4 regions of the Bacillus cereus group sp. BfR-BA-01430 genome follow, and region 4 is predicted to be linked to each of the others. Evidence: riboswitches for the same ligand, from Rfam matches in the RefSeq annotation. Region 4 holds a riboswitch; each other region holds the start of a gene.

Region 1 (5,795 bases), on a different contig from region 4:
TTTCAAAATATCCCTGCTCTTTGACATATTGTACTGCTGTTTCTTCCGTTAATGTATAATATCCCACTGTCTCATCCTCCTTTTTAATTCAGAGGTTTCCTCAACATAAGAAAAACCTCTTTCCATGAAGAAAGAGGTTTGAAGTGTATCTTCTCCCCTCTTATCTGCCAGAAAATTCATTTTCTGCTGGAATTAGCACCGTGCCTTTTTGGCGCATAAGCGCCCCATTTCACAATGGTATTACGGTCGGTTGCTGGGTTTCATAGGGCCAAATCCCTCCACCTGCTCTTGATAAGAGTTGTACGACTTATTCGAATTTTTAACTTTCTGATGAAGACTATAACAAGAATAAAAATCATTTGTCAATCTTTTTATTTATACAATTCCAAACGGCGATCCATAAAGACGGGAATTCCTTTTCGGACCTCTTCTATCTTTTCTAGCTCTATATGTCCATAAAGAATGATTTCTCCTTCTTGTGCCTCCGCGACAATTTTCCCCCATGGGTCAATAATAAGCGAGTGACCGCCAAACACGTTATTTGAATCTTTTCCTACTCGATTACACGCTACGACATAACATTGATTTTCAATTGCTCTCGCTTGCAGTAATAAACGCCAATGCTCAATGCGAACAAGCGGCCATTCTGCTACTACAAATACGATTTTTGCTCCTTTAGCAGTATGTACGCGTATCCATTCTGGAAAACGAATATCATAGCAAATAACCCCTCCGCACTGAACTTCATCTAAAGTAAATTCTCCTGTTTCATGTCCTGCTATTAAATACTTATGTTCGTTCATTAATTGAAACAAGTGCACTTTGCTATATTCATGTTGTACGTTTCCTTGGCGATTTATAATATACATCGTATTTGTAACACCTTTCTCTGTCTGCTTTGCAACAGAACCGCCGACAATGTTCACGCTAAATTCTTTTGCCCATTTTGAAAGCACTTCTTTTGTTTGTTTTCCGTCCTTATCCGAAATTTCAGGAAGTCGCTTCAAATCATATCCTGTTGTCCAAAGTTCAGGCAATACAATTACATCTGGTTTCTCTTTCATTGCCTCTTCTATTTTTTTCTCTGCGTGCTCTACATTTAAAGTTACATCACCAAAAACAATATCCATTTGAATACATGCGACTTTCATTTTTTCAGCCCCATTCTTTATTTTTCTCTTTACAAAATCTTGGAAAGATTATATCATTTGTCACTAGAATTGTAACAACTTTCAAAAGAGGTGGAAAGTATGAAAGATTTTCAACCTTCCAAGCTTATGACATCACTTCCAACACAATTTTTCGCTTCACTTGTCGCAAAAGTCAATAAAGTAATAGAAGCTGGACATGATGTCATCAACTTAGGGCAAGGGAATCCCGATCAACCAACACCGCCGCATATCGTAAAATCTTTACAACATGCAGCAGAAAAGGGGCTTCATCATAAATATCCACCATTTCGTGGACATAACAGCTTAAAAGAGGCTATTGCAATATTTTATGAACGTGAATACGGGGTAAAAATAAATCCAAAAACAGAAGTTGCGATTTTATTTGGTGGAAAAGCGGGATTAGTAGAATTGCCACTTTGTTTTACAAATCCTGGTGAAACAATTCTTGTTCCTGATCCTGGATATCCTGACTATTTATCTGGTATTGCTTTAGCGAAGGCAAAGCTTGAAACAATGCCACTATTAGCAGAGAATCATTTTTTACCGGATTACATGAAAATAAGCGAAGATACTGTCAAGCAGGCAAAATTAATGTTTTTAAATTATCCAAACAATCCAACTGGTGCGATCGCTTCAAAAGAATTTTTTGAAGAAACAGTCCGTTTTGCAAATGAACATAACATTTTAGTTGTGCATGATTTTGCTTATGGCGCTATCGGTTTTGATGCAAAAAAACCGATCAGTTTTCTACAGGCTAACGGTGCTAAAAATACAGGCATTGAAATTTATACATTATCAAAAACATTTAATATGGCTGGTTGGCGCATCGCGTTTGCAGTTGGGAATGAAAGTGTCATCGAAACGATTAATCTACTGCAAGATCATATGTATGTTAGTCTTTTCGGCGCTATTCAGGAAGCTGCTTGCGAAGCATTATTAAGTTCGCAAACTTGTGTAACCGAATTAGTGAACCGCTATGAATCTAGGAGGAATGCTCTTATTTCGGCATGTCATTCCATCGGCTGGAATGTTAAGGCTCCAAAAGGGTCCTTCTTTGCTTGGTTACCAGTTCCAAATGGTTATCATTCTGAACAATTTGCCGATCTATTATTAAATCAAGCGCACGTTGCAGTTGCTCCGGGCATTGGTTTTGGAAAACATGGTGAAGGCTATGTAAGAATTGGTCTCTTACATAGTGAAGAACGATTGCAAGAAGCTATTCACCGAATTGGTAAATTAAAAATTTTCAAAAAACCATTGACAACTTAAGTTATCTCTGTCAAAATTCAGATATCAAAAAAAATTAAAATATTTCCAAATACTTCTTATCAAGAGCTGGTGGAGGGACGAGCCCGACGAAGCCCGGCAACCGATCTACAAATGTAGACACGGTGCTAATTCTCGCAGCGTTACGCTGACAGATAAGGAGCTGGTTGTAAAAAAACCTCTCCTTAGCTGAGAGGTTTTTTTATTTAACTAGGAGGTTATGAAAATGAGCGGAATAATTGCAACATATTTAATTCATGATGATTCTCACAACTTAACAAAAACAGCAGAGCAAATCGCTCTTGGCTTAACGATTGGTTCATGGACACATTTACCCCAGTTATTACAAAAACAATTAAAACAACATAAAGGCAATGTTGTTCATGTAGAAGAACTCCCACAACAAGAAGATGTAAACAACTATCTTGGCAAAAAAGTAACAAAAGGTATAATCAAAATTCATTATCCATCGTTAAATTTCAGTCCCGATTTACCAGCAATTTTAACGACAACGTTTGGAAAATTATCATTAGATGGGGAAATTAAACTTATTGATCTCACGTTCTCAGATGATTTGAAAAGACAGTTCTCTGGACCAAAATTTGGAATTGAGGGTGTGAGAAAGAGGTTACATGTTCATAATCGTCCACTTTTAATGAGCATTTTTAAAGGAATGATTGGGCGAAATATTGGATATTTGAAGACGCAGCTTCGTGATCAAGCAATTGGCGGAGTGGATATCGTAAAAGATGATGAAATTTTATTCGAAAATGCATTAACACCACTTGAAAAACGAGTTCGTTCTGGAAAAGAAGTATTGCAATCTGTTTATGAAACATATGGTCATAGAACTTTATATGCAGTAAATATAACCGGTCGTACTTATGATGTAAAAGAAAGGGCAAAACGGGCAGTAAATGCTGGTGCTGATCTTCTGCTGTTTAATGCGTTTGCATATGGATTAGATGTACTACAAGCACTAGCGGAAGATCAAGATATCAATGTTCCTATCATGGCTCACCCTGCTGTTAGCGGTGCTTATACATCATCAAAATTATACGGCTTTTCCCATTCCCTATTACTTGGAAAATTGCTTCGTTATGCTGGTGCAGACTTTTCTTTATTCCCATCGCCATATGGAAATGTTGCGTTAGAAAAAGAAGATGCCCTTCAAATTGCAGAAACATTAACAATAGCAGATTCTCATTTAAAAAGAAGTTTCCCTGTTCCATCAGCTGGCATTCACCCTGGATTTGTTCCATTTACCCTTCGTGACTTTGGAAATGATGTTGTCATTAACGCTGGTGGTGGTATCCATGGTCATCCCAATGGTGCCCAAGGCGGAGGAAAAGCATTGCGTGCAGCAATTGATGCAACTTTGCAAGGAACACCATTACATGAAGTAGATGATGCTGATTTACATACCGCACTACAATTATGGGGAAACCCATCGCGTGAGGTGAAAATATGAGCATTCAAATTTTCTGCGACTTTGATGGCACAATTACAAATAACGACAATATCATTTCTATTATGGAATATTTCGCGCCACCAAAGGCTGAGGAAATAAAGAAACAGATATTAGCTCAAGATCTTTCGATTCAAGAAGGTGTGTCGCAACTTTTTCATTTATTACCGACCAATCTCCATGACAATATCATTTCATTTTTAAAAAACAAGGCAAGTATACGTAGTGGTTTTCAGGAATTTGTACAGTTTATAAATAAAAATGATCTTTCTTTCTATGTCATTTCAGGAGGAATGGATTTCTTTGTGCATCCCCTTTTAGATGGGCTTGTTCCAAAAGAAAAGATTTATTGTAATGAAGCTGACTTTTCAAAAGAATACATTGAAATAAAATGGCCATATCCTTGTGATAAACATTGTAACCATCATTGTGGCCTTTGTAAATCCACGCTGATTCGAAAACTTAGCTCTCAACAAGATTTTCGCATTGTCATTGGTGATTCTATTACAGATTTGCAAGCAGCTAAGCAAGCTGATAAAGTATTCGCACGTGATTTTCTCATTACAAAGTGCAAAGAATATCATATTCCTTATACACCATTTCATACGTTTTCTGATATTCAAAACGAGTTGCAGCACTTGTTGGAGGTAAAACTATGAAACAACTTTTTCGTAAATGGCATACGTTAAGTGAATTAAAAAAAGAATTAACAAATCGAAATTGGTTCCCAGCAACAAGTGGTAATATCTCTATCAAGGTAAGTCATGAACCGCTTACCTTTCTTATTTCAGCTAGCGGAAAAGATAAAACAAAAACAACGCCAGATGACTTTTTATTAGTGGATCATCAAGGAAATCCCGTATTGGAGACGGAATTACGCCCTTCCGCTGAAACCATTTTACATACACATATTTATAACCATACAAATGCTGGCTGTGTTCTACATGTTCATACAACCGATAATAATGTGATTACAAACCTATACGATAAAGAAGTAATGATTCGAAATCAAGAAATTATAAAAGCGCTTAATATTTGGGAAGAAGGGGCAACCATTCGTATTCCAATTATTGAAAACTATGCACACATTCCGCTTCTAGGCGAAGCATTCAAAAAACACATTCAATCAGATTGCGGCGCTGTCTTAATTCGAAATCATGGCATTACAGTATGGGGAAAAGATAGCTTTGATACAAAGAAAAGGCTAGAAGCATATGAATTTTTATTCCAGTTTCATATAAAATTATTAACCATTCAAGGAGGCGTTTCTAGTGGCGCAAATTCGTATTCATGAAATAAATACTCGCATTGAAAATGAAAAAGAGGTACAGCTGTTTTTACAAAAAGAAGATGTACTATATGAGAAATGGAACATTTCTAAATTACCTACGTATTTACAGAATAACTATGCTTTAACTGATGAAAATAAGGAAGAAATTTTAACTTTATTTTCCAACGAAATAGCAGATGTTTCACAGCGTCGCGGTTATAAAGCTCATGATATCATTTCTCTTTCAAGTGCAACACCTAATCTTGATGAGTTGCTCATTAACTTTAAACAAGAGCACCATCATACTGACGATGAAGTTCGCTTCATTGTCAGCGGCCATGGTATTTTTGCTATTCAAGGCAAAGACGGTCGTTTTTTTGATGTTGAACTTGAGCCAGGCGATCTTATTTCTGTACCTGAAAATGTAAGACATTATTTTACTTTACAGGATGATCGCCAAGTTGTAGCCATTCGTATTTTTGTTACAACTGCAGGCTGGGTTCCTATTTATTAAGGTAGATAGTTGAATAAAAGGAAGTGGATCCCCTTTTCCCACCTTTTATTCACTCTACATATATACATCCTCCTATGGATCAGGTTTATTACCACTCATGTAATA
Region 2 (5,795 bases), on a different contig from region 4:
TATCACGAAATAAGTTAAAGTTTGAAGAAATAATGGTTTGAAATAATAAAACGTTTTCTATATGATAAAGGTAAAGGTTAGTAAAAAAGTAGGTGAATTTATGACAGTAACATTTTATTCATACCCAAAATGTGGCACATGTCAAAAAGCAAAGAAATGGTTTGAGGCAAACGATGTAGCATATGAGATGATTCATATTGTTGAAAATCCACCGTCACAAGAAGAATTACGCAATTTGCATACGAAAAGTGAATTGCCGTTAAAGAAGTTTTTTAACACAAGCGGTATGCGTTATCGTGAGCTTGGTTTAAAAGATAAGTTAAAAGATGCAAGTGAAGACGAAATGTTTGAACTTTTAGCGTCTGATGGTATGTTAATTAAACGTCCGATTGTAACAGATGGAACAAATGTAACACTTGGCTTTAATGAAGAGCAGTTTGAAAGTATGTGGAAAAAGTACCAATAAGGTATTTTTACATAATTAATACATTCACTGGAGGTACAGTCATGAGCATTCCAAATCATTTACGTTACTCTGAAGAACACGAATGGGTAAAAACTGAAGGTAATCAAGTTGTTATCGGTATTACTCATTTCGCACAAAGTGAGCTAGGCGATATCGTATTCGTTGAACTTCCTGAAGTAGGTGCAACACTTGAAGCTAATGAGCCATTCGGAAGCGTAGAGTCTGTTAAAACAGTTTCTGAATTATACGCACCTGTAAGTGGTAAAGTTGTAGCAGTAAACGAAGAATTAAGCGATCAACCAGAACTTGTTAACGATTCTCCATACGAAGGTGCATGGATGGTGAAAGTTGAACTTTCTGATGTAAGTGAAGTTGAAAAACTATTAACTGCAGAAAAATACGCAGAAATGACAAACCAAGACTAATTTTATTCTAGATAAAAGAGGCAGCCTATGTGCTGTCTTTTTTAATTTGTATAGCACATTGTCATCAAAGGAATGAGGAACCATATTTACCTCACATTCTGAACGAGCCGCTTTTGCTTTTCGTATTGTCCAGCTCCAGCGGCAAGAACAGTCGGTTGTTTCACTCCTTCCTGCGAGGCAAAAATACGCCTCTACGTCAGAAGCTCCATCCCCCTCACATTCTGAGCGAGCCGCTTGCGCTTTTCTTTGTAAAAATAAACAGGAAACAAGATGGAAATATCGAATATACTATATACTAAAGTAAGGTTGTTTTATAGTATATGGTGATCGGGTGATGACACATGGTTTATGTAGAAAAGGTCATTATTGTAGAAGGGAAATCAGATAGAAGAAAGATTGAATCTATTATTCGAGAGCCGGTGGAAATTGTTTGTACAAATGGTACAATTGGTTTGTCGAAAATGGATGAGCTCATTGATCAGTTTTTTGATAAAGAAGTATATGTGCTAGTGGATGCTGATGATGCAGGAGAAAAGCTTCGCAAGCAATTTCGTAAGGAATTTCCGCAAGCTGAACATATTTATATTGATCGTTCATATCGTGAAGTAGCAACTGCACCGTCTTCACATTTAGCAAATGTATTATGGGGAGCTGACATTGACGTTTATACAGAATATTTACGGTAAGGAATGATGATAGAAGTGATTGACTGGACAGGTGCTGAAGCCGCAAATCTAATAGTGAATCAAGAAAAAACAGTGTTATATGTATATACTCCAATGTGTGGTACATGCCAATTGGCGAAAAAAATGTTAACTGTTGTAGAAGCAGCGATTGTTGACTTAGAAGTTGGCATGTTAGATTTAAATTATGCTCCGCATTTAGCACGTGAATATGAGATAGAAAGTGTTCCTTGTTTACTCATATTTGAAAATGGAACTTTGAAGAAGAAAATATATGCATTTCATTCAGTTGAATATTTATATAAGGAACTACAGTAGGCGGCAAAAAATTTGCCGCCTCGACACATTTCTTGGGAAATATGTTGAAATGGCAGAGGCAATACAGTATTTGTCGAGCGAAAGTAAGAGGATTGATGTTTAGGGAATGGAAAGGTATTAGTAGAAAGTGATATGAAGGATGTGATGAGAATGAATGTATATTCAATGCTTCAATCATTTGTAACACATGCTAATAAACAATATCATTTAGAACCTCTTCTGCGTCAAGAAGGAAAAGTCATTAGTATTCATTTTGGAGATGAGTGCCATTCCCTCCAAATTTCAAGGGATTATATACAGCTTTTAAAAGGAGATAGAGGAACCGAACAAATCCATTGCTTTAAAGAAGAAGATTTACAACAATTAGTTACGGGGAATGTTCGTTTGCAAAAGCTGATTCATGAAGGCCGTGTACACTATGCTGGGACATATCGCACGATGCTATTATTGGAGTCTATGTTTCATATTTGTAAACCAATGCCAATGGGCGCTTAATATTCTGAAATTTTTCTTTTTAAGAAATTTTCTATTGACAGAGTGAATGTATGTTGATAAAATTCAAGTCATAAAATATAGACAATTTCATAAATTTCAAATCAGAAGAAAATTGAATCTGATTTCTCTTATCAAGAGAGGTGGAGGGACTGTGCCCTATGAAGCCCGGCAACCGTCAACGATTTTGTTGAAATGGTGCCAATTCCTGCAAAGCAAATGCTTTGAGAGATGAGAGAAAGGATTATGTTGATATACGCATAAAAACCTTTCTGCTCATTGTAAAGCAGAAAGGTTTTTTGTTGTTTGAATGAGGAGGACATTCAAACAACAGGAAAAATCGATAAAAAGTTGAGCGGATAGCGATAGTTCAATATTCTCACACCAAAAATAAAAAAATATGAGAGTCATTTTGAACGAGCTGCTTACGCTTTTTATGAAATCCAGCTTCAGCGGCTAGCTCTTCGCGTCTAAGAACCTCCCGCACGAAAAGGTAAAAAGCACCTTTTGTGCGAGAGAACCTTAGCCCATCAGAGCTGAACGAGCCGCTTATGCTTTTTACGAAATCTAGCTTCAGCAGCTAGAATGTTCGGTGGCTTCGCTTCTTTCTCCGAGGCAAAAAGCGCCTCTACGTCAGAAGCTACATCCATCTTACATTCTGAACGAGCTGCTTACGCTTTTTAATTAAAGGGGTGAACATCATGATTCTATTAGAAAATGTGAAAAAGATATATCAGTCAAAAAACGGTGATGTGATTGCTGTAGATCATGCCAATTTAAAAATAGAGGAAGGCGAAATCTTTGGGATTATCGGATATAGCGGTGCAGGTAAGAGTTCGTTAATTCGCTTGTTTAATCAGTTGGAGAAACCAACTTCTGGTCAAATTACAGTTGCCAATCGTTTGATTTCAGCAATTACCGGTAATGAGCTTCGAAAGGCAAGACAAGAAATTGGGATGATCTTTCAACATTTCAATTTACTTTGGTCAAGAACTGTTCGTGAGAATATTGCTTTTCCTCTTGAGATTGCCGGTGTGGATAAAGAGGAGCGAAAGAAACGTGTAGATGAGCTTATTCGTCTTGTCGGATTAGACGGAAGAGGCGATGCCTATCCATCTCAACTGAGCGGTGGCCAAAAGCAACGCGTTGGGATTGCAAGAGCGTTGGCTAACAATCCGAAAGTACTTTTATGTGATGAAGCAACATCAGCGCTTGATCCGGAAACAACAGATCAAATTTTAGACTTACTACTAGATATTAATAAGCGCCTTAACTTAACCATTGTGCTTATTACTCATGAAATGCATGTGATCCAAAAGATTTGTAATCGTGTCGCAGTGATGGAAAAAGGGAAAATTGTGGAGACAGGTCCTGTACTGGAGGTATTTCGTAATCCACAGCAAGAGATTACAAAGCGATTTGTTCAGCAATTAACAGATTCTGAAGATACGAATGAAACAATTGAAAACTTATTAGAGAAATACCCAGATGGTAAAGTCATTCGTTTGCAATTTATTGGAGATTCTGTAGAGCGTCCAGTGTTACAAGGGTTAATGAGGCGAGATGATGTAGAAGTGAGCGTGCTTCAAGGGAATATCGCGCAGACAAATAATGGAGCGTACGGAAGTTTAATTGTCCATTTAAATGGTGAAGAAGCAGCCATTCAGCAGGCAATAGCAGGAATTCATCAAGAGAAAGTGGAGCTGGAGGTGATTGCACATGGATAAATTGCTCACAAATGTCGATTGGAATCAAATGCTAGAAGCAACAGGAGAAACATTATACATGACGGCAATCGCAGCAATTGCCACATTTATTTTAGGACTTATATTAGGATTATTGCTCTTTATGACAGCGAAGGATAACTTGTGGGAAAACAAAGTGATTCATACAGTAATCGGGGCATTCGTAAATATTTTTAGATCGATCCCGTTCATCATTTTAATTATTCTACTTATTCCGTTTACAAAGATTCTGCTTGGAACCATTCTTGGGGCAAGTGCAGCATTGCCTGCTTTAATCATTGGCGCAGCACCATTCTATGCGAGAATGGTTGAAATCGCGCTTCGTGAAATTGATAAAGGTGTGATTGAAGCTTCAAAGGCAATGGGAGCGAAAACAAGCACAATTATTTGGAAAGTATTAATTCCAGAATCTTTGCCAGCCCTTGTATCTGGTATTACCGTAACGACAATTGCACTTGTTGGTTATACAGCAATGGCAGGTGTTGTTGGCGCTGGCGGACTTGGTACACTAGCATATTTAGAAGGATTTCAGCGGGGAAACAATGATGTGACAATTGTTGCGACAATTTGTGTATTGCTTGTTGTGTTCTTCATTCAATTTATTGGAGATTTTGCGACAACTCGAATTGATAAACGATAAATCAATTAAAAAATGGGAAGGATGTTAACAGCATGAAAAAATTATTACTTTCAGCACTTATTACGACATCAATTTTTGGATTAACAGCTTGCGGCGGGAAAAGTGAAGATAAGCTTGTGATCGGTGCTTCTAATGTACCGCATGCTGAGATTTTAGAGAAGGCAAAACCATTGCTTGAGAAAAAAGGCATTGAGCTCAAAATTGAAAAATTTCAAGATTATGTATTACCGAATAAATCATTAGCAGATAAAGAATTGGATGCAAACTACTTCCAGCATATTCCTTATTTGGAGAAAGAAATAAAGGATAAAGGGTATAAGTTTGAAATCGCGGGTAAAATTCATTTAGAACCGATTGGAGTATATTCTCAAAAATATAAAAGTTTAAAAGAACTTCCAGATGGAGCAACAGTTATTATGAGTAACTCTGTTGCTGACCATGGACGCGGTTTAGCAATCTTACAAAAAGAGGGCGTTTTAAAAATTAAAGATGGCGTAGATCCTGTGAAAGCAACAACAAAAGATATTGCAGAGAATCCGAAGAGCTTGAAGTTTAAAACAGATATCGAACCAGGTCTATTGTCACAAGTGTATAACAATAAGGAAGGCGATGCGATTTTAATTAACTCAAACTATGCAATTGATGCAAAATTAGACCCAGGAAAAGATGCGATTGCGCTTGAAGGCAACGATTCTCCATATACAAACGTAGTGGTAGTTCGTAAAGGGGATAAAGATAAAAAAGAGATTAAAGCGCTTGTAGAAGTATTGCACTCGAAAGAAATTGAAGATTTCATCAAGAAAGAATATAAGGGAGCAGTTGTTCCTGTAAAAGAATAATGGCAAGAAAAAAGGCTGAGAAATTCTCGGTCTTTTTTCTTTATATATATAAGAAGAAAGGTGTATCATAATAAAATGTGAGGGAAAAATCTATACACATTTGTGAAAAAATTATTACTTTTTTTAAGCGTTTGCGATATCATTTTATTTGATATAAAATTAGAATGAGAATAAAATGAGAATGTGA
Region 3 (5,795 bases), on a different contig from region 4:
TAGCGCTGATAATCCAAGTAGATGCGATTGTAATCCAATTACATTGTGATCTCGGCACGTTAAATGAGTAAGTACTGGTATATCGTGCTTCGTTAATAACGCTCCCATCGCCATATTTGAAATGCGCGGTGAAGCTAACGAATTATCAGCTAATGTAATCGCATCAGCACCTGCTCGCTTTAATGCTTTCGCTCCTTCAAAAAAACGCTGTGTATCCAATGTTTTAGGTGGATCTAGTTCAACGACAACTGTCGTTTGTTTTTTCGCTTTCTCGGCAAGAGTACTATGCGATCGGGAGCGCTCCGAGTGTACATGAATGACTTGTGGCCTTAAAACAACCATCTTCTCTATAACAGGTACTTGATTGGTAATTGCACGTTTCATTCTTTCAATATGTGCCGGTGTTGTACCACAACAACCTCCTAATAAACGAACCCCTTGTTCAATAAACTTTGGTGTCATCGTCTCAAAGTAAGCCGGACTTCCTTCGTATATATAGCGTCCTTCTATATAATTTGGAAGTCCAGCATTTGGATAAGCAGATAAATAACCGTCTTTCGGAATCGAGATCATTCTTAAAGCTTCCGTCATAGGAAGCGGTCCCAATTGACAATTTAGGCCGACCACATTTGCACCATCATGTATGAGTTGTGCTAATATCTCATTCACATCATTTCCATTTTGGGTCGTACCAGCCTCATGAAGTGCTAATTGTGCAACAATCGGAATATCTGTTTGTTTCCTTAGGACTTTGATAGCATGTATGAGCTCAAATTCATCATAAAATGTTTCAAGCAGTAGCCCATCTACCTCTTCTTCTATTAACGCTCCAGCCTGTTCAAGTAGCATAAATTCTCGCTCTATATTCGTTGTCGTAACGGCACCAATATGTTTCATTCCACCAATCGTTCCTAAAATCGCATTTTGCTCCTTAACTGCTGCTTTCGCGAGCTTTACTGCTGCTCTATTAATTTGTACAACTTGATTTTCTAAGCCATATGTACGCAATTTCGCCTCATTTGCACCATATGTATTTGTTTGGATCACATCAGCTCCAGCAGCTACGTATTGTTTATGAATCGATACAATTAAATCTGGATCTGATATATTTAACTCTTCAAAACTACTTTGTAGTCCGTGTGAATGCAGTAATGTACCAATTGCTCCATCACCAATTACAATCCCTTTTGATAACAAATCTAGTAATTTCACTTATCTCCCTCTTTTCTATCAATATAAAAAGTCCCCCTCTTCACCTTGAAGAGGGGGACTTTATCAATCCACCTCTTATCACGCAAAACGACTTGTTTTGCAGGTATTAGCACCGTTTCAAACGTATTGTTTGAAGGTTGCCGGGTTTCACAGGGCCTTTTCCCTCCACCGCTCTTAATAAGAGTTTGTCCTTACTATTTATTTATGTTATGAAAAGGAAATCCGTTCTCCTTTTAACAAAATTTGCTGATTTTCTAATAAAATTAGCATGCAAAAAAAGGAAAGTCAATAAAAATATAAAAAATTAAAAAATATTCAAAATAAAGTTGCAATTCTTTTACCTTTTGTTGTAAAGTTAAACACATAATAAAATTTCATACAAAGTATTCTTATCTAGAGAGGTAGAGGGACTGGCCCTACGACACCTCAGCAACCATTAACAAATTTGTTAATAAGGTGCTAATTCCAGCAAATTATTGAGTAATTTGAGAGATAAGAAGAAGACTCTATTTGAATGAAAGCCTTCTTCTTTGAAGGCTTTTTTTATTTTCCTATTACCATAGACTTAAGTTTTCATCTCACAAAGGAGGAATGTTGATATGTCAACAATCGAAACAACATTAGCTCAAATTGGAAACCGCAGTGAAGCGGGTACAGGTACGGTAAATCCCCCCGTTTATTTTTCAACGGCCTATCGCCATGAAGGAATCGGAAAATCAACTGGCTTTGATTATTCTCGAACTGGCAACCCTACACGCGGTCTTGTAGAACGCGCAATTGCTGATTTAGAAAAAGGCGATCAAGGCTATGCCTGTAGTTCTGGAATGGCAGCTGTTCTGCTTGTTCTTTCTCTATTTCGCTCCGATGATGAACTTATTGTATCTGAAGACTTATACGGAGGAACGTATCGTTTATTTTCGGAACATGAGAAAAAGTGGAATATTCGATGTAGATACGTAGATACACAATCGATTGAGCAAATTGAACACGCAATTACTTCTAAAACAAAAGCAATTTTCATCGAAACACCTACCAATCCTTTAATGCAAGTAACTGATATTCAAGCTGTTGCAACTGTTGCAAAGCGTCATGATTTACTGCTCATTGTAGATAATACTTTCTATACACCGTATATACAGCAACCTTTAACTGATGGAGCTGATATCGTTCTACATAGCGCAACAAAATATTTAGGCGGACATAACGACGTATTAAGCGGTCTTGTTGTTGCAAAAGGAAATGTACTTTGTGCGGAGCTTGCCCATTACCATAACGCTTCTGGCGCTGTACTTAACCCTTTTGATTCATGGTTATTAATACGAGGAATGAAAACTTTAGCACTTCGGATGAAGCAACATGAAGAAAATGCAAATAAAATTGTGACCTATTTAAAAGAAGAAGACGGTGTAACAGACGTATTTTATCCAGGTAGAGGGGGCATGATTTCCTTTCGTCTTCGCGATGAGAAATGGATCAATCCCTTCTTACAATCTTTATCTATTATTACATTTGCTGAAAGCTTAGGTGGCGTCGAAAGTTTAATGACATATCCAGCTACACAAACACATGCTGATATTCCAGCAGATATACGAATTGCACGAGGTGTATGCAATCGTCTACTTCGTTTTTCCGTTGGCATTGAACATAGCGACGACTTAATTCAGGACTTACAGCAAGCAATTCAATATGCAAAAGAAGGTGTAAAAATATGAGTTACTCTTTAGACACACTGTTACTGCATAACAAGTATAAACATGACGCACAAACCGGTGCTGTTAACGTTCCGATTTACAATACATCAACTTTTCATCAGTTTGATGTAGATTCCTTTGGAAAATACGACTATAGTCGCTCAGGTAATCCTACACGTGAAGCGCTTGAAGATATAATTGCTCTTCTTGAAGGAGGAACAAAAGGATTTGCTTTTGCATCTGGCATTGCAGCCATTTCTACTGCCTTTCTTCTTCTCTCACAAGGAGACCATGTTCTCATCTCAGAAGATGTATATGGTGGCACTTACCGAATTGTAACAGAAGTTCTATCGCGTTATGGGATATCCCATACATTTGTCGATATGACAAATGTAGATGACGTAAAGCGAAATATACAAGCAAATACAAAAGTTTTTTATATTGAAACGCCATCTAATCCGTTATTAAAAGTAACAGATATTCGCGCTGTTTGTAAGTTAGCGAAATCTGTTGGGGCACTTACTTTCGTAGATAATACATTTTTAACACCACTATTTCAAAAACCGCTGGATCTTGGAGCTGATGTTGTATTGCATAGTGCAACAAAATTTATCGCAGGGCATAGTGATGTAACAGCTGGATTAGCTGTTGTAAAAGATCATAATCTCGCCCAAAAACTTAGCTTTTTACAAAACGCTTTTGGGGCTATATTAAGTCCTCAAGATAGCTCTCTTGTACTTCGCGGACTGAAAACATTGCATGTACGCCTTGAACATTCAGCAATAAACGCAAGTAAAATCGCCCATTATTTCCAAAATCATAGCAAAATACAACATGTCTATTACCCGGGATTAGAATCTCACTCCGGTTATGAAATACAACGTTCACAAGCAAAATCTGGCGGAGCTGTTTTATCCTTTTCATTACAATCAGAAGACGCATTGCGCCAATTTTTATCTAAAATAAAACTACCTGTATTTGCTGTAAGCTTAGGGGCTGTTGAATCCATCCTATCGTATCCTGCTAAAATGTCCCATGCAGCATTATCGCAAGAAGCTCGCAATGAAAGAGGAATTTCTAATTCTTTACTTCGCTTATCGGTTGGATTAGAAAATGTAGACGATTTAATTACTGATTTTGAAAACGCCCTTTCCTATGTAGAAGAACCTGTAAATATATAAAAGCTGTTTTTATCCTCTTAACAAAAATCCCCGCCTCAAACTCATATAGAGATAGGTGGGGTTTTTCAATATAATCCTCAAACTGGAACAAAACCATTCGATTACCACTCTATTCAACTAAAAATTCAAATTTCGTTTTTTGTTTTTTTAAGGCATATTTTCTGATTAACATAATAAACATTCTATACAAAAGTATAAAATCCTTTTTTCATATTATTTTAAAAATTCCGTATATCAATTTGAAAGAACAAAAAATTCATGATAAAATTGTGTTATAAGTATATCTTTTCCAAATTTCAAAGTGAAACTATCTTTTGGCAAAAACACACAAATTTATTTCATTTATTTACATCATAGTCTCTTTTCTTACAATTTCTTTACTTTAAAACATTTTTTCTGCAACAACTGTTTCCTTTGCTTTAGTTTTTTGGTATGAATATTATGATATAACAGCTTACACGGAGGTGGAGAAGAACATGTTAGAAACCTTTCAAAAAGAATTAGAACTTTATGAGAGTAATGCAGAATTATTGAAAGTGCTTGCTCATCCTGTTCGTTTATGTATTGTAAAGGGCTTAATTGAAAGAGGCCCAAGTAATGTTTCTACAATGTACACAGGCTTAAACATGCCACAATCCACAATTTCACAGCATTTAGCAAAGTTAAAAAGTGCTAAAATTGTCTCTAGTGAAAGAAAAGGATTGGAGATTTATTACAAAGTAGAGAATGAAATCATCATTCAACTCGTCCGCGTATTACTAGGTTAGGGACTATTGAGCCATTAAACAGAGAAAAGAATGGCGTATTCTATATTTTTCATCTCATATCTTTAATATAAATATATATCATGAGAGAAAATATATTAGGCTACATATGAAAAGTCGTATTAAAAAACAAGACGCAGAAAGTTTCTGCGTCTTGTTTTTTTCTATACATATAAGTAACGATTTACATCCAAAAACGGCAATCCTTTCTTCTGTATTAAAATATCAAAAGCATCACCTATTCCTCCACCTAAAATCATGGAATGAATGGATCGATTTATTTTTTGATTTTCAGAAAAAGGATTTCGATCTTGATGATTCATAAGCTGTTCAAGTATGCCTGCCGCTAATAAAAAAGTACTCTGCTTTGTATGCCATATTGTATCAAGTCCTGTCGTTTTCCCAGCCTTCTTTATTTCATCCCAATGTACATGGGCTGTAATATCCATTTCCCCCGGATAAGCGAGCGGGCTTCGAATCAATTGATGACGATAATACCCTCTTAAACTTCCTTCACGATGAGCTGGATGCATCCACTCTTCTTTTGTATAGCCATAATCGACTGTAATGAATAATCCTTCTTTTAGCCATGCGGCAATCTCTTCTATATAGGATTCTGCTACAATCGGAACTTCAAATCGTTGTCCTTCTGAAAGTCTTATATGATGTCTTCTTAAATAGTGAACTGTCTCATTTTCTATCGGTCTGAATACCTCTGCAAGTTTTCCTTCATCTGTATATGAAACTCGCACTTCATATAGCTTTCCCTTGCGCTTCTCAATTACTTCAACAGGGAAAGCATCAAATAATTCGTTTGAAAAAACAATTCCTGTAAAAGAGTCACCTAATTCTTTATAAGACTGGTGCTGAGAAAGATTAGAAAATGAGTTCAGTTGCTGTTTTTGTAGCTTTCGATGAAAAGGGCTTAACTCAATAATAGAATAGTG
Region 4 (5,795 bases):
AGGAATTAAATGAAGAAACGGTATACGAAATAATGTGATAAGAATGATGCCAGGGAGAAGGACACCGAGAACAGCATAGAAGATACTGTGCTTTTTTGTGTACCAATATAAAGAAAGGCCAATAAGTGCTGGAACAATGAAATGAATAAGAGCCATTAAAAAATAGATCATCAGACGCCCCCTTTATTTATGTGCTTACTACATCATATCCATATGTTTATAGATTGATATCAACTTTTTGGGAAATGGACAGAAAAATGTTTGCAAAAACGTCACAAAATCTTTAGGACGAACAGTAGAAATCTTGTATAATATTATTTTCAAAAAGTATTTAAAAAACATAAATACAGTGTTTATGTTTTTTGTAAATATAACAAATGAAATGTGATGGTATGTAGATAGAAAGGAATAACAGTAAAGGAGCATAGTATGATTCGTATGTCATTAAGGGCGTTTAAAATTCAAATGTATTATTTACTAGGTATTATGCTACTAGGATGGACAATGACTCCATTTTCTGCACATTTTTTAGGTGTGGGGATCGGTCTATTAGTTAGTATGTATTGTGTTTGGATTTTAGGTAGACGCATTGAAAAGCTTGGGGATAGCATCGTAAAAAAAACAAAGGCACCGTCCCTTGGAATGTTTAACCGATTTGCAGCAGCGATACTTGGAGCGATGATTATGTATGAAATCGAACATCATATGGTAATGTGGGCGTTTGCTGTTGGGATTATGGGTGGTTACATCTTAATTGTCATTAACTTAGGGTATTACAGCATGAAAGATGAGTAGAAATAGATGATAAGTATAAAACATTCCTTCTCCAAAAGAAGTGAGACACTCTGTTTCGTTTTTGAAGGTAGGATTTCATATAAAGAAAGAAGCTTACGTTTTTTATCGTAAGCTTCTTTTTTATTGTAAGTATGTGTAATCGATAAAGTCGCATTGGGTTTTGTCGGTGAGTACGCGTAGCTTTATTTTGGATTACAACATACTTATTCATATGAGTAAGGGTCATTCTTAAGCAGTTGGACCGCCAAGATTGATAATATCTTGTGAGGCATTATCGAATTTCTTGAAGTTTTCTTTAAATTGATTAGCAAGTTCAATTGCTTTTTGTTTATAAGCAGCTTGATCAGCCCATGTTTGTTCAGGCATTAATACTTCATCAGGTACACCTGGTACATGAAGTGGAACATCTAGACCGAAGATGTCATGTTTTACGGTTTCTACTTTATCAAGTTCACCGTTTAATGCAGCTTGAACCATTGCTCGAGTATAAGCTAAATTCATACGCTTTCCAACGCCGTATTCGCCGCCAGTCCAACCAGTATTTACTAAGAATACTTTTGCATCGTGTTTTTCAATTTTTTCACCAAGCATTTCTGCATAGCGTGACGCATCAAGCGGTAAGAATGGTGAACCGAAGCAAGTAGAGAATGTAGCTTGCGGCGATGTAACACCGCGTTCAGTTCCTGCTAGTTTACTAGTGTAACCGCTTAAGAAATGATACATAGCTTGTTCTTTTGATAACTTACTGATTGGTGGTAATACACCAGATGCATCAGCAGTTAAGAAAATAATAGTATTTGGATGTCCTGCAACACTTGGTAGAACGATATTATCAATCGCATCTATTGGATATGCAGCACGTGTATTTTCAGTTAACGCTGTATCGCTATAGTCTGCAACGCGTGTTTTATTGTCAACTATAACATTTTCTAATACGGATCCGAATTTAATAGCATCAAAGATTTGTGGTTCTTTTTCATGAGAAAGATTAATGCATTTTGCGTAGCAACCGCCTTCAATATTGAATACGCCATTATCAGACCATCCATGTTCATCATCACCAATTAATTTTCGATGTGGATCAGCTGATAAAGTTGTTTTACCTGTTCCAGATAAACCGAAGAATAATGCTACGTCGCCTTCTTCACCTACGTTAGCAGAACAATGCATAGAAAGAATATCTTGTTCAGGAAGTAAGAAGTTCATGATCGAGAAAATCGATTTCTTCATTTCTCCAGCGTATTCAGTACCACCAATTAGCACAATGCGTTTTTCAAATGAAACAATAATGAATGCTTCAGAGTTTGTGCCATCAACCGCTGGATCTGCTTTAAAGTTTGGTGCAGAAACAATTGTGAATGGTGCATTATGATTTGCTAATTCCTCTTCAGTTGGACGAATAAATAATTGATGAACGAATAAATTGTGCCATGCATATTCGTTTACAACTTGAATTGGTAGGCGATAGTTACGATCAGCGCCAGCGAATCCTTTAAATACAAATAGTTCTTCTTTTTCCTTTAAGTACTCTAATACTTTTGTATATAATTTATGAAAACGATCTTCAGAAATCGGCTGATTTACAGGTCCCCAAGCAATTTTATTTGCAACCGATGGTTCTTTCACGATAAATTTATCTTTAGGAGAACGTCCTGTATATTTTCCTGTTGAAGCAGAAACAGCACCTGTAGAAGTTAGTTTTCCTTCATTTCTCATCAGTACTTTTTCCACTAACTGCGGAACGCTTAGTTGAATCTGTGCATTGCTTCCGTTCAGTAATTCATGTAATCCAATTTGGACATTCACAGTACTCATAGTTTATATACCATCCTTTTCATTTTATGAAATATTTCTCGTAATCCCCATCAAGAGTATAACACAATTATATAAATAATGTATACTATTTATTTATTTTTGTTTGTGTGAATGTATAATTTTCCTATTTATATTTTACCGCGAAAAACTTGCAGGAATAAATGAATATTAATTGACAAATGAATAGCATTTCTTTAGTATAGGTTGGGACGGATACTCTCTTATCCCGAGCTGGCGGAGGGACAGGCCCGATGAAGCCCAGCAACCTCACTTGTACTGGTAAAAACAAGTGAATAGGTGCTAAAACCTGTGCGAGGCGAACGGTCTCGAACGATAAGAGCGAAGGGCAAAAAGCAGTATGCAAGTAGCAAATCAAACCTTTCCTCTATATAATGGGAAAGGTTTTTCTTTATACTTGTGTGGGAGAATAAATGAATGTCGCAATTTGTGGCAAGTTAAGGATGAGTTCCGTACAATATATACAATTACTGTAGGGAGGTTTACCACATGACAAAACAACGTCATCTGTTCACATCTGAGTCTGTAACTGAAGGACATCCAGATAAAATTTGTGACCAAATTTCTGATTCAATTTTAGATGCGATCTTATCAAAAGACGCAAATGCACGTGTAGCTTGTGAAACAACAGTAACAACTGGTTTAGTATTGGTAGCGGGGGAAATTACAACTTCAACGTATGTAGATATTCCAAAAATCGTTCGTGAAACAATTCAAGGCATTGGTTATACTCGTGCAAAATACGGATTCGATGCAGAAACTTGTGCAGTTTTAACATCTATCGATGAGCAATCTGCTGACATCGCTATGGGTGTTGACCAAGCGTTAGAAGCACGTGAAGGTCAAATGACTGATGCTGAGATTGAAGCAATTGGTGCAGGAGACCAAGGTTTAATGTTTGGTTTCGCATGTAATGAAACGAAAGAATTAATGCCACTTCCAATCTCACTTGCTCACAAATTAGCTCGTCGTTTAACGGAAGTTCGTAAAGATGAAACATTAGATTATTTACGTCCAGACGGTAAAACACAAGTTACAGTTGAGTATGATGAAAATGGTAAACCAGTACGTGTCGACACAATTGTAATTTCTACTCAACATCATCCAGAAATTACATGGGAACAAATCGATCGCGACTTAAAAGAGCATGTAATTAAAGCTGTTGTACCAGCAGAATTAATGGACGAAGAAACAAAATTCTTTATTAACCCAACTGGTCGTTTCGTAATTGGTGGACCACAAGGGGATGCTGGATTAACAGGACGTAAAATTATCGTGGATACTTATGGTGGATATGCTCGTCACGGCGGTGGTGCATTCTCTGGTAAGGATGCAACAAAAGTTGACCGTTCTGCAGCGTATGCAGCACGTTATGTTGCGAAAAATATTGTAGCAGCTGGTCTTGCTGAAAAAACGGAAGTACAGCTTGCGTATGCAATTGGTGTAGCGAAGCCAGTATCGATTGCAGTTGATACATTTGGAACTGGGAAAGTATCTGAAGAGGTACTAGTAGAATTAGTTCGTAACAACTTCGATCTTCGCCCAGCTGGCATTATTAAAATGTTAGACTTACGTCGCCCAATTTACAAACAAACAGCAGCTTACGGCCACTTTGGACGTACTGATGTAGATCTTCCTTGGGAACGTACAGACAAAGCAGCTGACTTAAAAGAGCAAGCTGGTCTATAATATAATAAAAAAGGTTTTGCGCGGAGGCGCAAAACCTTTTTTTATTTATAGTTAGGTTGTAATAGTGCAAAAAGTTCAATATCATGCCATGCTCCATTTCGAAATATCGCTTCTTTACACGTCCCTTCATGTTGAAAGCCAAGTTTCTTATAAAGATGTATTGCCTTATCGTTAAACGAAAATACTCGTAAAGAAACGCGATGTAAGTTTAATTCTCGAAAAGCGTAGTTTAATAATAGAGTTAATGCTTCTTGGCCATAGCCTTGTCCCCAGTAATCTTTCTGCCCAATATCGATGATACATTCTGCGTTTTGATTATAGGAATCAATATGAATGAGAGAGGTAATTCCAATTGGGAGGTTGCCATTTTTCAATTCGATTATATAACTTTTGGAATTAGTTGCGTGCATGATTTGTTTGCAAAATGCTTCGGTTTCTTCGAATGAATATGTATCAAGTATAGGGCTAGTTGTTCTCATAACCTCAGGATCGTTACGCCAGAGATGATAAGTTGGAATATCGTCTTCTGATAACTTTCGTAATCGAATTCGGTTGGATTCAAACAATTTGGAAATACCTCCTATTTCATCTCGTTATTTTGTTTCGTGCATAACCCAGCGCAAGCATTACAATATATTTCTCCATCAAGTTCAATATATTTTTTAATATTTGTCATCCCACTACTAGGGATAGGCATATGAATCCATGCTTTTTCATAAGTTTTGATTTCTTTTTTGCAAGATTTACAAAGTGTTGGTTTACTGCGGAACATTTGCAATCATCCTTTCTTTTGACGCGCTTTTCCAGCGCAAAATGCACTGCATAGTAAAAAAAGCGTGGCAAAACTAATTCCGCCAATCGTTGCATGAGGTACAGCATCTTTTAACGCAAATCCTACACTTATTGAAGCGATAAACAAAAGAAGAAATGTTGTTGTAAGTTTTTGATAGAGCTCCATGTATATCCTCCTCATCGTGAAAATATGGTTCGATGTATGGAATGTGAAAAATAGTAATTGTGATTGAATGAGTCATAGGGATGATGTGTGGTGGAAGAAACAATAAGATTCCTCTTTATGGATTTATATACTAATATTGTAACATATTATTTTACTTCGTCACTATATAATGATGAAAGTGTGATGTACTTCATATAGGCTAGAGGTTGAATCGGGTATGATAAAATAAAATATAGTTTGCTAAAAGGGGAGAATGAGAGTGAGTGTAGTAGAACATAAAAAACAAGCGCCAAAAGAAGTGCGTTGTAAAGTAATTACTGTGTCTGATACACGTACAGAAACAACGGATAAAAGCGGTAAGTTATTACATGAGTTATTAAGCGAAGCAGGTCATTTCGTAACTGCTTATGAAATTGTAAAAGATGATAAAGAAAGTATTAGGCAAGCTGTATTAAGTGGATATCAACAAGAAGATGTTGATGTTATTTTAACAAATGGAGGAACTGGTATTACAAAGCGC

The links. Region 4 has a riboswitch for S-adenosylmethionine ahead of metK (methionine adenosyltransferase). Riboswitches for the same ligand answer to the same signal wherever they lie in the genome.
Positions count from the first base shown of each region.
Region 1: it holds a riboswitch for S-adenosylmethionine, as region 4 does, so the genes downstream of both, mtnW (2,3-diketo-5-methylthiopentyl-1-phosphate enolase) here and metK (methionine adenosyltransferase) in region 4, are expected to answer to the same signal.
Region 2: it holds a riboswitch for S-adenosylmethionine, as region 4 does, so the genes downstream of both, MR058_RS10715 (methionine ABC transporter ATP-binding protein) here and metK (methionine adenosyltransferase) in region 4, are expected to answer to the same signal.
Region 3: it holds a riboswitch for S-adenosylmethionine, as region 4 does, so the genes downstream of both, MR058_RS18170 (methionine biosynthesis PLP-dependent protein) here and metK (methionine adenosyltransferase) in region 4, are expected to answer to the same signal.

Region 1 is NZ_JAKUEW010000003.1:107,050-112,844, forward strand. Features, by position in the region: gene mtnK (S-methyl-5-thioribose kinase) at 1-67, opposite strand, end outside; SAM riboswitch class I at 158-298, opposite strand; partial or broken gene MR058_RS08785 (carbon-nitrogen family hydrolase) at 372-1,236, opposite strand; gene MR058_RS08790 (pyridoxal phosphate-dependent aminotransferase) at 1,251-2,441, shown strand; SAM riboswitch class I at 2,495-2,600, shown strand; gene mtnW (2,3-diketo-5-methylthiopentyl-1-phosphate enolase) at 2,665-3,909, shown strand; gene MR058_RS08800 (2-hydroxy-3-keto-5-methylthiopentenyl-1-phosphate phosphatase) at 3,906-4,565, shown strand; gene MR058_RS08805 (methylthioribulose 1-phosphate dehydratase) at 4,562-5,200, shown strand; gene MR058_RS08810 (1,2-dihydroxy-3-keto-5-methylthiopentene dioxygenase) at 5,178-5,690, shown strand.
Region 2 is NZ_JAKUEW010000004.1:163,730-169,524, forward strand. Features, by position in the region: gene MR058_RS10690 (arsenate reductase family protein) at 101-466, shown strand; gene gcvH (glycine cleavage system protein GcvH) at 508-891, shown strand; gene MR058_RS10700 (toprim domain-containing protein) at 1,233-1,577, shown strand; gene MR058_RS10705 (thioredoxin family protein) at 1,584-1,892, shown strand; gene MR058_RS10710 (hypothetical protein) at 2,043-2,387, shown strand; SAM riboswitch class I at 2,513-2,622, shown strand; gene MR058_RS10715 (methionine ABC transporter ATP-binding protein) at 3,086-4,111, shown strand; gene MR058_RS10720 (methionine ABC transporter permease) at 4,104-4,769, shown strand; gene metQ (methionine ABC transporter substrate-binding lipoprotein MetQ) at 4,802-5,608, shown strand.
Region 3 is NZ_JAKUEW010000013.1:17,488-23,282, forward strand. Features, by position in the region: gene MR058_RS18165 (bifunctional homocysteine S-methyltransferase/methylenetetrahydrofolate reductase) at 1-1,212, opposite strand, end outside; SAM riboswitch class I at 1,285-1,396, opposite strand; SAM riboswitch class I at 1,599-1,711, shown strand; gene MR058_RS18170 (methionine biosynthesis PLP-dependent protein) at 1,812-2,924, shown strand; gene metC (cystathionine beta-lyase) at 2,921-4,084, shown strand; gene MR058_RS18180 (ArsR/SmtB family transcription factor) at 4,561-4,851, shown strand; gene MR058_RS18185 (class I SAM-dependent methyltransferase) at 5,013-5,795, opposite strand, start outside.
Region 4 is NZ_JAKUEW010000005.1:143,824-149,618, reverse strand. Features, by position in the region: gene MR058_RS11940 (hypothetical protein) at 1-171, opposite strand, end outside; gene MR058_RS11935 (ATP synthase subunit I) at 430-795, shown strand; gene pckA (phosphoenolpyruvate carboxykinase (ATP)) at 1,024-2,610, opposite strand; SAM riboswitch class I at 2,829-2,950, shown strand; gene metK (methionine adenosyltransferase) at 3,118-4,317, shown strand; gene MR058_RS11920 (GNAT family N-acetyltransferase) at 4,359-4,883, opposite strand; gene MR058_RS11915 (hypothetical protein) at 4,898-5,089, opposite strand; gene MR058_RS11910 (hypothetical protein) at 5,096-5,275, opposite strand; gene MR058_RS11905 (MogA/MoaB family molybdenum cofactor biosynthesis protein) at 5,535-5,795, shown strand, end outside.